Regions from separate parts of the Alteromonas sp. S015 genome, predicted to be linked through region 1. Evidence: predicted binding sites of a transcription regulator. Region 1 holds the regulator's gene; each other region holds the start of a gene.
What was found. Region 1 encodes MetJ, which represses methionine synthesis genes. Its sites were predicted from a motif close to TAGACGTCTAGACGTCTA; they were not measured.
Positions count from the first base shown of each region.

Region 1 (3,211 bases):
AGTGAGCATTGATTCTGTGAATAATGCATTACTTTCAAGACGTGTAGCGCTTTTTGGGTACAGACTTTATGTGTAAACCTGAGGCTTGTACCCATTCAGGTATGTGAGCAAAATCAGTAAAGGTTAACGCCTAGTCTGCTTTTTTCTACATGCCACCTTAGGGCCTGTTGATGATTGCTAAACAATAAAGATCTACAAGCCCTAGTGCTAACAACTAATTATAATCACTTTTGTCATTACTTGATTGTAACGCGCTTACGTTTATCTACCTATAACTATAACGACAATAAAATAGCTACAGAGCGTGAACGAAAACACCGATGAACCCTACATCTAAGGATACCTTTTTACATGTCAGATTTTAGACAACGCGCACTCGACTATCATGCCAAACCCACACCTGGAAAAATCCGCGTAGAGTTATCTAAACCAGCCGATAGCGTCGACGACCTTGCTCTTGCCTATAGTCCGGGCGTTGCCGAGCCGGTCAGAGAAATCGCCGAAGATGCAGATAATGCCTATAAGTATACGGGTAAGGGTAACTTGGTTGCCGTTATCAGTAATGGAACCGCGATTTTAGGATTGGGTAATTTGGGCCCACTGGCATCGAAACCCGTTATGGAAGGCAAAGCGCTTCTATTTAAACGCTTTGCTGGTCTTGATGCCATTGATATTGAAGTCAAGCATCGTACCACCGAAGAGTTCATTAATACCGTGGCAAATATCGCCGACACCTTTGGCGGTATTAACTTAGAAGACATCAAAGCACCAGAGTGTTTTGAAATTGAACAAGAGCTCATAAAGCGCTGTAAAATTCCTGTATTTCATGATGACCAACACGGTACTGCTATTGTAACAGCAGCGGGCATGCTCAATGCCTTGGAAATTCAGGGTAAAAATATAGAAAACGCTAAAATAGTATGTATGGGTGCTGGCGCGGCGGCGGTTGCCTGTATGGAATTACTGATCAAATGCGGTGCCCAGCGCGAGCGTATTTATATGCTAGACAGGAAAGGCGTTATCCATACACGTCGCGAAGACTTAACTGAGCACAAAAAGTTATTTGCTAACAACACTGACAAACGCACACTTGAAGATGTGATGGAAGGTGCGGATATCTTTGTTGGTGTGTCTGGACCGGATGTTTTACCACCAGAAACACTGGCCTTGATGGCTGAAAACCCGATTGTATTTGCATGTTCTAACCCAGACCCTGAGATAAAGCCTGAACTTGCTCACGAAGTACGTAAAGATCTTATTATGGCTACCGGACGTTCGGACTACCCTAACCAGGTAAACAACGTACTGTGTTTCCCGTTTATTTTCCGTGGCGCACTAGATGTTCGTGCAACGGCCATCAACGATGAAATGAAAGTAGCGGCAGTAGAAGCCCTTCGTGCTATCACGAAAGAACCTGTACCAGAAGAAGTATTAGCTGCAAGTAAAAGTGACAGCCTGACATTTGGTAAGGAATACATTATTCCTAAACCTATGGATCCGCGTTTATGCGAGCGTATTGCTACCGCCGTATCTAAGGCTGCGATTGAATCTGGCGTTGCACGCGTGCCTGAAAGTCCAGAAGAATAGAGTTCTGGTGCACAAGGCTAAAAATGGTTGGGTTATGCTCAACCTTTATTTGCTAAAACGTGCGCTTAAAGAATACAGGTACATAAAAAACGGCCCTGTATTGTAGGTTATCAACTAGCAGTACCTTACAACTGCTAACTTACAAAACAGGGCCGTTTTCATTTGAATGCTAAATTTTAGTCGTCTTCCGACACGTCGTTTTCAAAGCTTGGGTCAATGCCCATTTCTTCCATAATGCGCCTGGCTTCAGCAGGCACGCGATTTGGGTTGTCTTTACGTAAGTCATCATCGTTAGGCAATGGTTGACCGGTAAACGCATGTAAAAATGCTTCACACAACAGTTCCGAATTAGTAGCGTGACGCAAATTATTGATTTGGCGGCGAGTACGCTCATCAGTAAGTGCTTTAAGCACATTAATTGGTATAGAGACAGTGACTTTCTTTACCTGCTCGCTTTTTTTGCCATGCTCTGCGTAGGGGTGAATATATTTACCGTTCCATTCTGCCATTATACTAACTCGGTCTACTCTTTTTTATGTTATGAAGAGAAATTCTAAACAAGTTCACGAAAAGGTCAATTGAGCAGTGTAAACCTCTTGACGTCTAGACATATATTCTTTAATTTAGACGTCTAAACGTCTATAAGAATACATTTTTGAGAGAATAAGCCATGGTTTCTTACGCACAAGGTATCGATGCATTGAACCAGTCCCTGTCGGAACTGCGTGACATTGATGTATCTTTTGAATTCTTTCCACCCCAAACGGAAGCCATGGAAAAGACTTTGTGGAAATCCGTCGAGCGTCTAGCACCTCTAAAACCAAGCTACATGTCAGTAACATATGGCGCGAATAGCGGTGAACGTGACAGAACCCACGACGTAGTTAAGCGCATTCAGCAGCAGACCGGTGTCGCAGCGGTGCCTCACTTGACCTGTGTTGATGCTAGCCGTGATGAACTAAAGCAAATTGCAAAAGACTACTGGGACTCAGGCATTCGTCGTATTGTTGCACTTCGTGGCGATTTACCGGCAGGAGTAGAAAAAACAGAGATGTATGCCTCTGATCTTGTTGCCTTGTTAAAAGACGTTGCCGATTTTGATATTTCTGTTGCTGCATACCCAGAGAAGCACCCTGAAGCGCCAAATGCACAGTTTGATTTGCTAAATTTAAAGCGCAAAGCAGAAGCCGGTGCCACAGAAGCGATAACCCAGTTCTTTTTCGATACGAGTGTTTTCCTTCGATTTAGAGACCGCGCTGCTGCAGCTGGTGTCGACTTAGATATCGTTCCAGGTATATTGCCGGTAACCAACTACCAAACACTTGTGAAATTTGCGGGGTTCACTAATGTTCATGTACCGGGATGGTTGCACAAAATGTTCGACGGCCTTGATGCCGACGACCAAGCCACCCGTAATTTAATAGGCGCTAACATTGCTATGGACCAAGTTAAAGTACTAGCTAAAGAAGGGGTAAAACACTTCCATTTCTATACCTTAAACCGCAGTGAATTAAGCTACGCCATCTGCCACATGCTGGGCGTGCGTTCGGGCGTTTAATAGATAACGGCAACCAAAAGCCCGCTAACGTTTTTAAATGAAGTACTCCTCAAAAGGCGCGGTCAA
Region 1 is NZ_JAZETO010000010.1:108,404-111,614, forward strand. It holds gene V7R42_RS17850 (malic enzyme-like NAD(P)-binding protein) at 352-1,587, shown strand; gene metJ (met regulon transcriptional regulator MetJ) at 1,764-2,096, opposite strand; gene metF (methylenetetrahydrofolate reductase) at 2,258-3,145, shown strand.

Region 2 (3,211 bases), on a different contig from region 1:
TAAATTGTGGGTATATTTATAGAGGATAAACAAAAATCCTAACCATAGTGTCGATTTCATTCTTTTCAGTACATTACATAAGGTTTTTGCTCGCCTATAGGTTCGAAACAAACTTTGCGGTACACTCAACGAAACCTTACAAAGAGATTGACCATGGATCAGAACGCAAAAAAACAAGCCGTAGCCAAAGCAGCCATCGACTATGTGGAACCAGACAGCATTGTCGGTGTGGGTACAGGTTCTACCGTAAATTTCTTTATTGAAGAACTCGGTAACATTAAGCACAAAATTGAAGGTGCAGTATCAAGTTCGGAAGCTTCTACCGAGCGTCTAAAAGCGTTAGGCATTGAAGTGTTCGAGTTAAACGAAGTCAGCAACCTTTCGGTCTATATCGATGGGGCTGATGAGGTAACCGAACACAAGCACATGATAAAGGGCGGAGGCGCTGCACTCACCCGCGAGAAAATTGTAGCCGGTGCTGCGACCACGTTTGTATGTATTGTTGATGAAAGCAAACGCGTACCCGTGTTGGGCACTTTTCCCCTTCCCGTTGAGGTAATTCCAATGGCTCGCTCTTTTGTAGCGCGCGAGTTGGTAAAACTTGGCGGTGATCCTGAATATCGACAAGGTGTTGTAACCGATAACGGCAACGTTATTTTAGATGTTCACAACCTCGAGATACTGAATCCCCGCGAGCTAGAACAAAAGATAAATAATATTCCGGGCGTAGTAACTAACGGTATTTTCGCACTACGAGGCGCTGATATAGTGCTAAGCGCCACAGCCAATGGTGTTGAGATCGTAAAGTGATACCTAGATTCGGCGTATAGTGCGGTGAAAAGCTATACAAAATTCTACTTTCAACTTAGCGCGTTTTCTGTTAATTTCCGTTTAGACGTCTAGATGTCTTCAAGACTAAGCATGGGCGCCTTAACGTTTACGTAACTTGAGGTTTAATTCCTTAGTAACGAAAGCAATCAACGCGATTATAAAAGCTTGGAAGCAATTACGCTGAAGCTAGACTTTCAGGGCTGCAATGTATTGCAGGGTATGACACAGCTACGTGTTTATACAGTCAGGGGCCCTGTAAGCACTGGATTGGCGAGACAAGTAAATCAAATTTCATCAGTGAGAGATAGCGAGTTCATGAGCAAAGTTTCATTAGAGAAGGATAAGATCCGAATTTTGTTGTTGGAAGGTGTTCACCAAAGTGCTTTGGAAACACTAAAAAGCAATGGGTATAGCAATATTGAATTTCTCAAGACCTCTCTTCCTGAAGACGAGTTAATTGAGAAGATTAAAGACGCCCATTTTGTCGGTATTCGCTCGCGTACTCAAATTACAGAGAAAGTAGTCGAAGCAGCACAAAAACTTGTGGCCATCGGCTGTTTCTGTATAGGCACCAACCAAGTTGATCTTGAAGCTACACAACGTCGCGGCATTCCAGTGTTTAACGCGCCATTTTCTAACACTCGTTCGGTTGCGGAACTTGTACTCGGCCAAATTATTCTTTTACTTCGCCAAGTACCGAGTAAAAATGCCAAGGCTCACCGTGGTGAGTGGGAAAAAACGGCGTTAGGATCATATGAAGCCCGCGGAAAAACGCTTGGTATCATTGGCTATGGTCATATAGGTACCCAGCTTAGTATTCTTGCTGAACACCTAGGTATGCGTGTTCAATTTTTCGATATTGAAGACAAGCTTGTGCTAGGTAACTCTGCACAAGTGAAGTCACTTGAAAAGCTGCTTAATACTTCTGATGTAGTTTCACTTCATGTTCCTGAAACACCACAGACTCAAGATATGATTGGTGAAAAAGAATTGTCTCAAATGAAAAAAGGCAGCATTCTGATTAACGCATCTCGCGGTACCGTGGTAGATATTGATGCACTTGCTAAGGCATTAGAAAGTGGTCACCTTAATGGCGCTGCTATTGATGTATTCCCCGTTGAGCCTAAGTCTAATACGGAAGAATTTGAATCGCCACTTCGCGCATTTGATAACGTTATTCTTACCCCGCATGTAGGAGGGAGTACTCAAGAGGCGCAAGAGAACATTGGTATTGAAGTGGCAGGTAAATTAGCAAAATACAGCGACAATGGCTCTACATTGTCGGCCGTTAACTTCCCTGAAGTATCGCTGCCGGAACATACTGGTCGTTCACGCCTACTGCACGTACACAAAAACCAGCCGGGCATTCTTACTCAAATTAACCAAGCGTTTGCAGAGAAAGGCATTAACATTGAAGCTCAGTATCTACAAACTAATGCGGAAATTGGTTATGTGGTAGTCGATGTTAAGGAAGACCGTGGTTATGAGGCACTAGCAGAGCTTCAACAAATTGATGGCACAATTAAGACACGAATTCTTCATTAAGTAGAAATGTTAAAAGCTTAAACAAAAACGCTGCACATTGTGCAGCGTTTTTTTTGACTGTGATTTTACTTCAATGCTTTGAAGTGCCCAGCTCCTCATGATGAGCTCGACGAATTACTGGCTTAGAAGAAGTTGTAAACTAAGCTAACTGCGGTTTCTGTGTCTAGTTTCTCAACGTCGTCTTCAACATTCGTGTTGTGATCTAGCTTAAAAGAAAGTCGCATTGAAAGGTTGCCGCTGATTGTAGCGGTAAGCGCTGATTCAGCACGAGATTTCGTGTTGTCAGAACCAACTTCGGTACTCACTGTTTGAGTAAATTTAGCGGTATCGGAAATTTTCCAAGAATACGCCGATGACGCACGAACAATAACACTGTCAAGATTTTCACCATCTTGAGTTTCAATGAACGAGTAACCAGGACCTATTGAATATTCAAGCGTATGGCGCTTGTTCTCAAGTAACTTTTGGTTCCAACCCGCAGCTATTGTAGACTGGTAATTAAAGTTGCTAAAGCGATCGTCTTCATATGACGCGAAGCCGAATAAACGATTATCAGGATTTTCTAACTTATAGTTTCCTTGGGCTGAGCCAAAGAACTTCTGCGCAGAGGTGAACTCGACATCTTCTTGCTCGCCTGCATCATTTTCCTGTTGTACCGTTTCTCGTTTGTACAGACCTTTTAAAACGTAGTCGTTGCTCCAATTTTCAAGTTCTTGGTGAGCTTGTATCCCCGCACTAATCGACGTTGTTTCAGTGTTACCTGACGTCGAAATAAAACCTAGTTCACCTTCCATCGTAAAAGGCTTCACTTCATCATCTTGAGCGAAAGCGGCGG
Region 2 is NZ_JAZETO010000004.1:28,528-31,738, forward strand. It holds gene rpiA (ribose-5-phosphate isomerase RpiA) at 154-810, shown strand; gene serA (phosphoglycerate dehydrogenase) at 1,147-2,376, shown strand; gene V7R42_RS08870 (DUF481 domain-containing protein) at 2,499-3,211, opposite strand, start outside.
Region 2: serA (phosphoglycerate dehydrogenase) is a predicted target of MetJ. The motif match lies at 885-902, and genes of this name have one in related genera.

Region 3 (3,211 bases), on a different contig from region 1:
TTCAACAATATCCGCACCAGCTTCAAAGTAATCGCAGTGAATTTGGTAAATAATATCTGGCTGGGTCAGGACCAACAAATCATTGTTGCCCTTCACATCGCAGTGCCAGTCGGCAAACTGAGTGCCGCGATAATCTTGTTCATCTAACTTATGGCGCTGGATCATTGTACCCATCGCACCGTCTAAAATAAGAATGCGTTTTTTTGCGGCTTCTGTTAGCGTTGCCTGCGCGCTAGAAATTGGTCTTTGGCTCACGTGCTACCTCTTTGGCTGTGACTTTTCAGCAAGCTGACTTAAATCATAAGGCGTGGTCTGATAGACATAATAATTCAGCCAATTCGTAAACAATAGGCTGCCGTGCGAGCGCCACTGTACTATAGGAGACTTGGCTGGATCATCCCCTTCAAAATAATTCTTTGGTATTGCCGGGGTTTGTCCCGCGGCAATATCCCGTAAGTATTCGTCTTTCAGCGTATCTGGATCGTATTCCGGATGACCCGTTACAAAGACCATTCGCTTGTCATCAGAAGCGACAATATACGCACCTACATCATCTGACTCTGCAACTACCTTGAGACCGTCTACACTGTTGTACTGCGAGGTGTTGATATGCCCATATCGAGAGTGTGGGGCGTGAAACGTGGGGTCAAAACCTCTCAAGAGTTCATTGTGAGGGTCGTTCACTTTGTGTTTGAAAACGCCTGAAAATTTTTCGTCTCTCAGCTCTCGTGTTATGCCATAAAAATGATACATTGCGGCGTGCGCGGCCCAACATAAATAAAGAGTGGAGTTTACGTGACGCTGTGCCCACTCCAGTATTGTAGTCATGGTCTCCCAGTACTTCACCTTTTCGTAATCGATAAGTGCAAGGGGCGCTCCGGTTACGATAAGCCCATCGTATTTCTTGTTCGCGACGGCTGAAAAGTCGTGATAGAAAGCATCCATGTGTGACTGCGGGGTATTCTTTGGTGCTTGATTATCAATTCGAATCAAGTCCACGTTAATTTGCAGCGGCGTATTCGATAGCAGGCGAAGTAGCTGCACTTCGGTTTCTATCTTATTCGGCATTAAATTTAGAATGCCGACTTCAAGAGGACGAATATCCTGGTTGGCAGCCCTGTCCATGTCCATGGTAAAAATGTTTTCACCTAGTAGTACATTCTGCGCGGGTAACTGCTCAGGAATACGAATTGGCATAGAAGGCTCCAGTGATAAATTACAATATCTGTATTGTGTCTATAACTGGCGATATGTCAACATCTTTACGTCTAGACGTCTAAACGTTTTTTTGAATAGATTGACACTTATCTGTTTTGTTTGTGCACCATCATCAACATCTCAGCTTCGGCACGAGGAATATCGCAAGCATCGATAATTTCGTCAATACTGGCGCCTTGTTTAACCAGCTCAGCTGCACGTTGATACAAGCGTAGGGAAGGATCTTGAAGTTTAATCTCGCGAAGCTGAATTTCAATATCGTTCTGCTTTTCGTCTAGCTCTTGAAGGTGGCGAGTGATAACTAAAGTGCGAGCCTGGGCCTCGGTTTGTTGGTTATTTGCGTTCTTAGCGAGCGCCTCAGTTCGCGCAATAGCCGATGCACTATTATGCTCACTCTCGCTCAATGCAGCACGCAAATGCTTGATGTGCAAATGCAGAATACTTACAGCAACGGCTAGTATAACAATAAAAACGCACAGGATAAGTTCGTTTAAGGTAGGTGCAGCAAGCTGCCATTCCATGGACACGACCCTTGGGGAAATGTAGGCGGTACAATAAGTAATACCGCCTATTCATTTATTTAGATGTTGCTAAGCTCATCCCACTCTTCGTCGCTTAGCAATTTATTCAAATCAACAAGAATAAGCAGTTCGCCATCGCGGTTGCTTACACCTTGGATAAATTTAGCACTTTCTTCAGTACCTACATTAGGCGCGCTATCTATCTCTGAAGATTTCAAGTAAACCACTTCGGCAACACTATCAACCAAAATACCAACCACCTGCTCATCAGACTCAATGATAACGATACGGGTATTATCAGTAATTTCTGTTGGCGGTAAACCGAAACGAGCGCGAGTATCAATAACCGTTACTACATTACCACGCAGGTTAATGATACCAAGCACATAGTCAGGTGCACCGGGTACAGGGGCTATTTCGGTATAACGCAAGACCTCTTGAACTTGCATCACGTTGATACCGTAAGTTTCTTCACCTAAGCGGTACGTTACCCATTGAAGGACTTCGTCGTTGCTGTCGGTGGCGTTGTTATTTGTTCTTTCGTCGCTCATGAACCTGGCTCCCAATACTATGGCGTCTGGTCGTTACTGCCTAAGCCTTTGTTAAGCATAAATATTAATTCTTCAACGTCAATTAACGCGCACATTTTATCTTTAACCATCCCTGCTAACCAGGGACGCTTACCTGTGGACTCGCGCCATTTAACATCATCGGTAGTCAAATTGACTGTATTGACCAGCTTTTCGCTAGCCAATCCCCACGCACTCTCCCCTAACATTATAAGATATCGGTAGTTAAGCGATTGTGCGAGGTTTTCGTCATATTTTTCTGGCATTACCCATTTTGCAGAGTCAACAACACTTAGTTTAGACTCTCTGTATAACATTACACCCATAAACCAATCAGGTTTTCCAAATAAAGGGCCAATCTTCTCAATTTGATGAATCCCACCTAGCGACGTTAAAGGCACCGCAAGTGTTAACCCTGCAACCTCAAAGAATAGCGCCTGAAAGCGAAAACCGAGAGTATCCTTTAGTGGAATTTTTGTTTTTTCAGCACCGCTTAGCGCAGACTTTTGTTCATTTTCTACTAAAATTTCGGCTTGAGGCTCTTGCTGTTCACCCTCGATCGTCTCTGCTTTTTGCGTTTCAATTAACGATGTAACCTTTTCCGCTATCGCCTCTTGTTCGTCCGATAGCGTCTCACTTTCATTTGCGGTAGAAGCAAGTGCTGATTCAGCCATCTGCTGAGAAGCCTGCTCGAGCAATTTTGCCGTGCGCGCAGTCACATCTTCCGGTGTTTCTGGCTCTTTAAGAAGGCTATCGAGATAGGCCTCCATCACTTCTTCACGGGCAAAAGGCGATTGCTTGCTCATGTTCTCGTTATTACTCCAATGCCGCTAATAGTTTCTTGTACGCAGACACACCGCGTGTTTTTGGGTACGCTGAGGAAATGGGAAGCTGTACTAAACT
Region 3 is NZ_JAZETO010000001.1:893,904-897,114, forward strand. It holds gene V7R42_RS03870 (homocysteine S-methyltransferase family protein) at 1-255, opposite strand, end outside; gene metA (homoserine O-acetyltransferase MetA) at 259-1,197, opposite strand; gene V7R42_RS03880 (DUF2802 domain-containing protein) at 1,305-1,739, opposite strand; gene V7R42_RS03885 (chemotaxis protein CheW) at 1,799-2,290, opposite strand; gene V7R42_RS03890 (chemotaxis protein CheW) at 2,308-3,114, opposite strand; gene V7R42_RS03895 (ParA family protein) at 3,125-3,211, opposite strand, start outside.
Region 3: metA (homoserine O-acetyltransferase MetA) is a predicted target of MetJ. The motif match lies at 1,262-1,279, and genes of this name have one in related genera.

Region 4 (3,211 bases), on a different contig from region 1:
GGTGCACCGTGACATGACTCGGTACCTTCTTTGTTAGGCGAACCAAAACCAATGGTGGTTTTACAACAAATAAGTGTAGGCTGCACCGTGTTCGCTTGTGCTTTTTCAATGGCGGCTTTCACTTGCTCTGCATCGTGACCGTCAACACCTTCAATGACTTCCCAGCCGTAGCTCTTGAAGCGCGCTGGTGTGTCGTCGGTGAACCAACCTTCTACTTCACCGTCAATTGAAATGCCGTTGTCATCCCAAAATGCGATAAGTTTACCAAGGCCTAGTGTACCGGCTAGTGAACATGTCTCGTGTGAGATACCTTCCATCAAACAGCCGTCGCCTAAAAATGCATAGGTGTGATGGTCAACAATGTTGTGGCCGTCGCGGTTAAATTGTGCCGCCAATACTTTTTCAGCAAGCGCCATACCTACGGCATTACTAATACCTTGGCCTAGTGGACCTGTGGTGGTTTCAACACCTGGAGCATAGCCATACTCTGGGTGGCCTGGTGTTTTAGAGTGTAATTGACGGAAGTTCTTTAACTCTTCAATTGGCAGTTCGTAGCCTGAAAGGTGAAGCAAAGAATACAACAGCATTGAGCCGTGACCATTTGAAAGTACGAAGCGATCGCGGTTAGCCCAAGACGGGTTTGCAGGGTTGTGTGATAAGAAATCACCCCAAAGTACCTGTGCGATATCAGCCATCCCCATTGGGGCTCCTGGGTGACCAGATTTAGCTTGTTGAACGGCATCCATGCTTAATGCACGGATTGCGTTGGCGAGTTCACGACGAGAGGGCATGTTGTCTCCTGGTTTATTTTGTATCTTTTGTTTCGTATCTTAGCGGGCTAGGCAAGCTAGACGAGCGTAGAGGTAAGGCGTTCGCTCTACTTCTTTATACGAATGAATGTGGCGTTATTCTTACCTATGCCACCTTACAGTTCAATGGGTTTTGATTGCCAATAGTGAAAGTCATAGTAAAAAATGGTCTATACCTCAACCATCACGTATTCCCAATACGACTAAAACGGTTATATCTAACGTCTGGTTTTATAATTACATCATTCGCTTCGATAATCTCGACCTGAATAACCCTATAAGTGATCAGGTTGTGTCAACTATTCGTAACGAAGAGACTTTTAGACGTCTAGAAGTAAAGACTGGTATTTATAACTTGTTTTAGTACAATACACGACTATTTTGATAATTTAACGCTTACGGAGCATTTATGGCCACGCATTTATTCACATCCGAGTCAGTGTCTGAAGGACATCCGGACAAAATCGCTGATCAGATCTCAGATGCGGTTCTTGACGCTATTTTAGAACAAGATCCTCGTGCTCGGGTGGCCTGCGAAACGTATGTAAAAACCGGTATGGTTTTGGTAGGTGGTGAAGTAACCACCTCTGCATGGGTAGATATTGAAGAACTTACCCGAAAAACAGTGAAAGAAATTGGCTACACGCACTCAGATATGGGCTTTGATGCCGATTCATGTGCAGTGTTAAACGCTATTGGTAAACAGTCACCTGACATCAATCAAGGCGTTGATCGCGCAAGCCTAGAAGAACAAGGTGCGGGTGACCAAGGTCTAATGTTCGGTTACGCCAGCGACGAAACTGATGTACTCATGCCAGCGCCAATTACATACTCTCACCGCCTTGTTCAAAAACAGGCCGAAGTACGTAAGTCTGGTAAGCTAGACTGGTTGCGCCCTGACGCGAAAAGCCAAATTACGTTCAAGTATGAAAACGACAAGCCTGTTGGTATCGACGCGGTTGTGCTTTCAACCCAGCACTGTGATTCAGTAAGCACTGAAACCGTTCGCGAAGCGGTGATGGAAGAGATCATCAAGCCAGTACTTCCAAGCGAATGGATTGATGCCAACACACGCTTCCACATCAACCCAACGGGCAGATTTGTTATCGGTGGTCCAATGGGCGACTGTGGCTTAACCGGGCGTAAAATCATTGTTGATACTTACGGTGGTATGGCCCGTCACGGCGGTGGTGCATTCTCTGGTAAAGATCCATCAAAAGTTGACCGCAGTGCAGCATACGCGGGGCGTTACGTTGCTAAGAACATTGTTGCAGCAGGTCTTGCCAAGCGTTGTGAAATCCAAGTGTCTTACGCCATTGGTGTGGCAGAGCCAACGTCTATCAGCATCGATACCTTTGGTACTGGCGTAGTAGATGAGAAAACACTCGTTGCACTAGTGCGCGAACATTTCGACTTACGTCCTTATGGCCTTATTCAAATGCTAGACCTTGAGCGCCCAATTTATCGCCCAACGGCTGCATACGGTCACTTTGGTCGTGATGAGTTCCCTTGGGAAGCAACAGATAAAGCAGAAGCGTTAAAAGCATCGATTTAATTCGATAATCAAGTAATGCTTTAAAACGCGCCGTTCAGTTTTTGTCACGCTTTGCACAAAAGCGGTTTAATAAACCAGCGGCGCTTTTTATTTAAGCTTTGTTAATTAGCTAAATCAACGAAACAAATAAAAAACAGCAAAGAATATTTTCATCATTTATTTTTTGCAGCTATGCTTAAATAACGAACACACTATCGCTTGTAGTTTCTTGTTGTTTACAAGCCAAGATAACAACAACTTGGGCTCTTCCATGAATGTGGTTACTGGTACTCTCATAGCGTTCACGATGGCTGCCTCTTTGACAGCGCTGCCTGTTTTTGCGGATATCAATGATAGCAACTACAGCCCAATCCAATTTAAAAGCAAAAAGATAGCTCGCTGGCAGCTAAACAGCATGTACCGCGTTCAATCTACTACTGAAACATTTCTTTACGACAACAGCTATACCTACCCGGCGGGTTCACAAGGTATGTTTAGCGCCAGCCGACGTTTCGATACATGGATCCCGCAAAAGGTCTATGCGACGTATAAAACAAACAACACCGCCTTTCAACATTATGCAGAGTGGCTTTATTTACCTCACGATATAGGTACATTCACGCGTTTAGGCTGGCTGCTTGGCAGAAATGAAGGGTTAAATATGGCGATAGAAATAGAGCATAGGCAAGTTGGAGAAGAAGAAAATATGGCCCTTTCTTTAGGAGTTAATTACTTGTTTTAGGTTATCGCGGTATCGCACTTTCAACACGTATTTCGAATTATCATCTAAAAAAAATCGGAAAATGTTTACTGCTTTGCCAATGCTAAAGTTTTTGCGTAAGTCTGTTGGATTATCATTGCGTCGGAG
Region 4 is NZ_JAZETO010000002.1:345,361-348,571, reverse strand. It holds gene tkt (transketolase) at 1-791, opposite strand, end outside; gene metK (methionine adenosyltransferase) at 1,219-2,364, shown strand; gene V7R42_RS05530 (hypothetical protein) at 2,651-3,085, shown strand; gene V7R42_RS05525 (3'-5' exonuclease) at 3,151-3,211, opposite strand, start outside.
Region 4: metK (methionine adenosyltransferase) is a predicted target of MetJ. The motif match lies at 1,131-1,148, and genes of this name have one in related genera.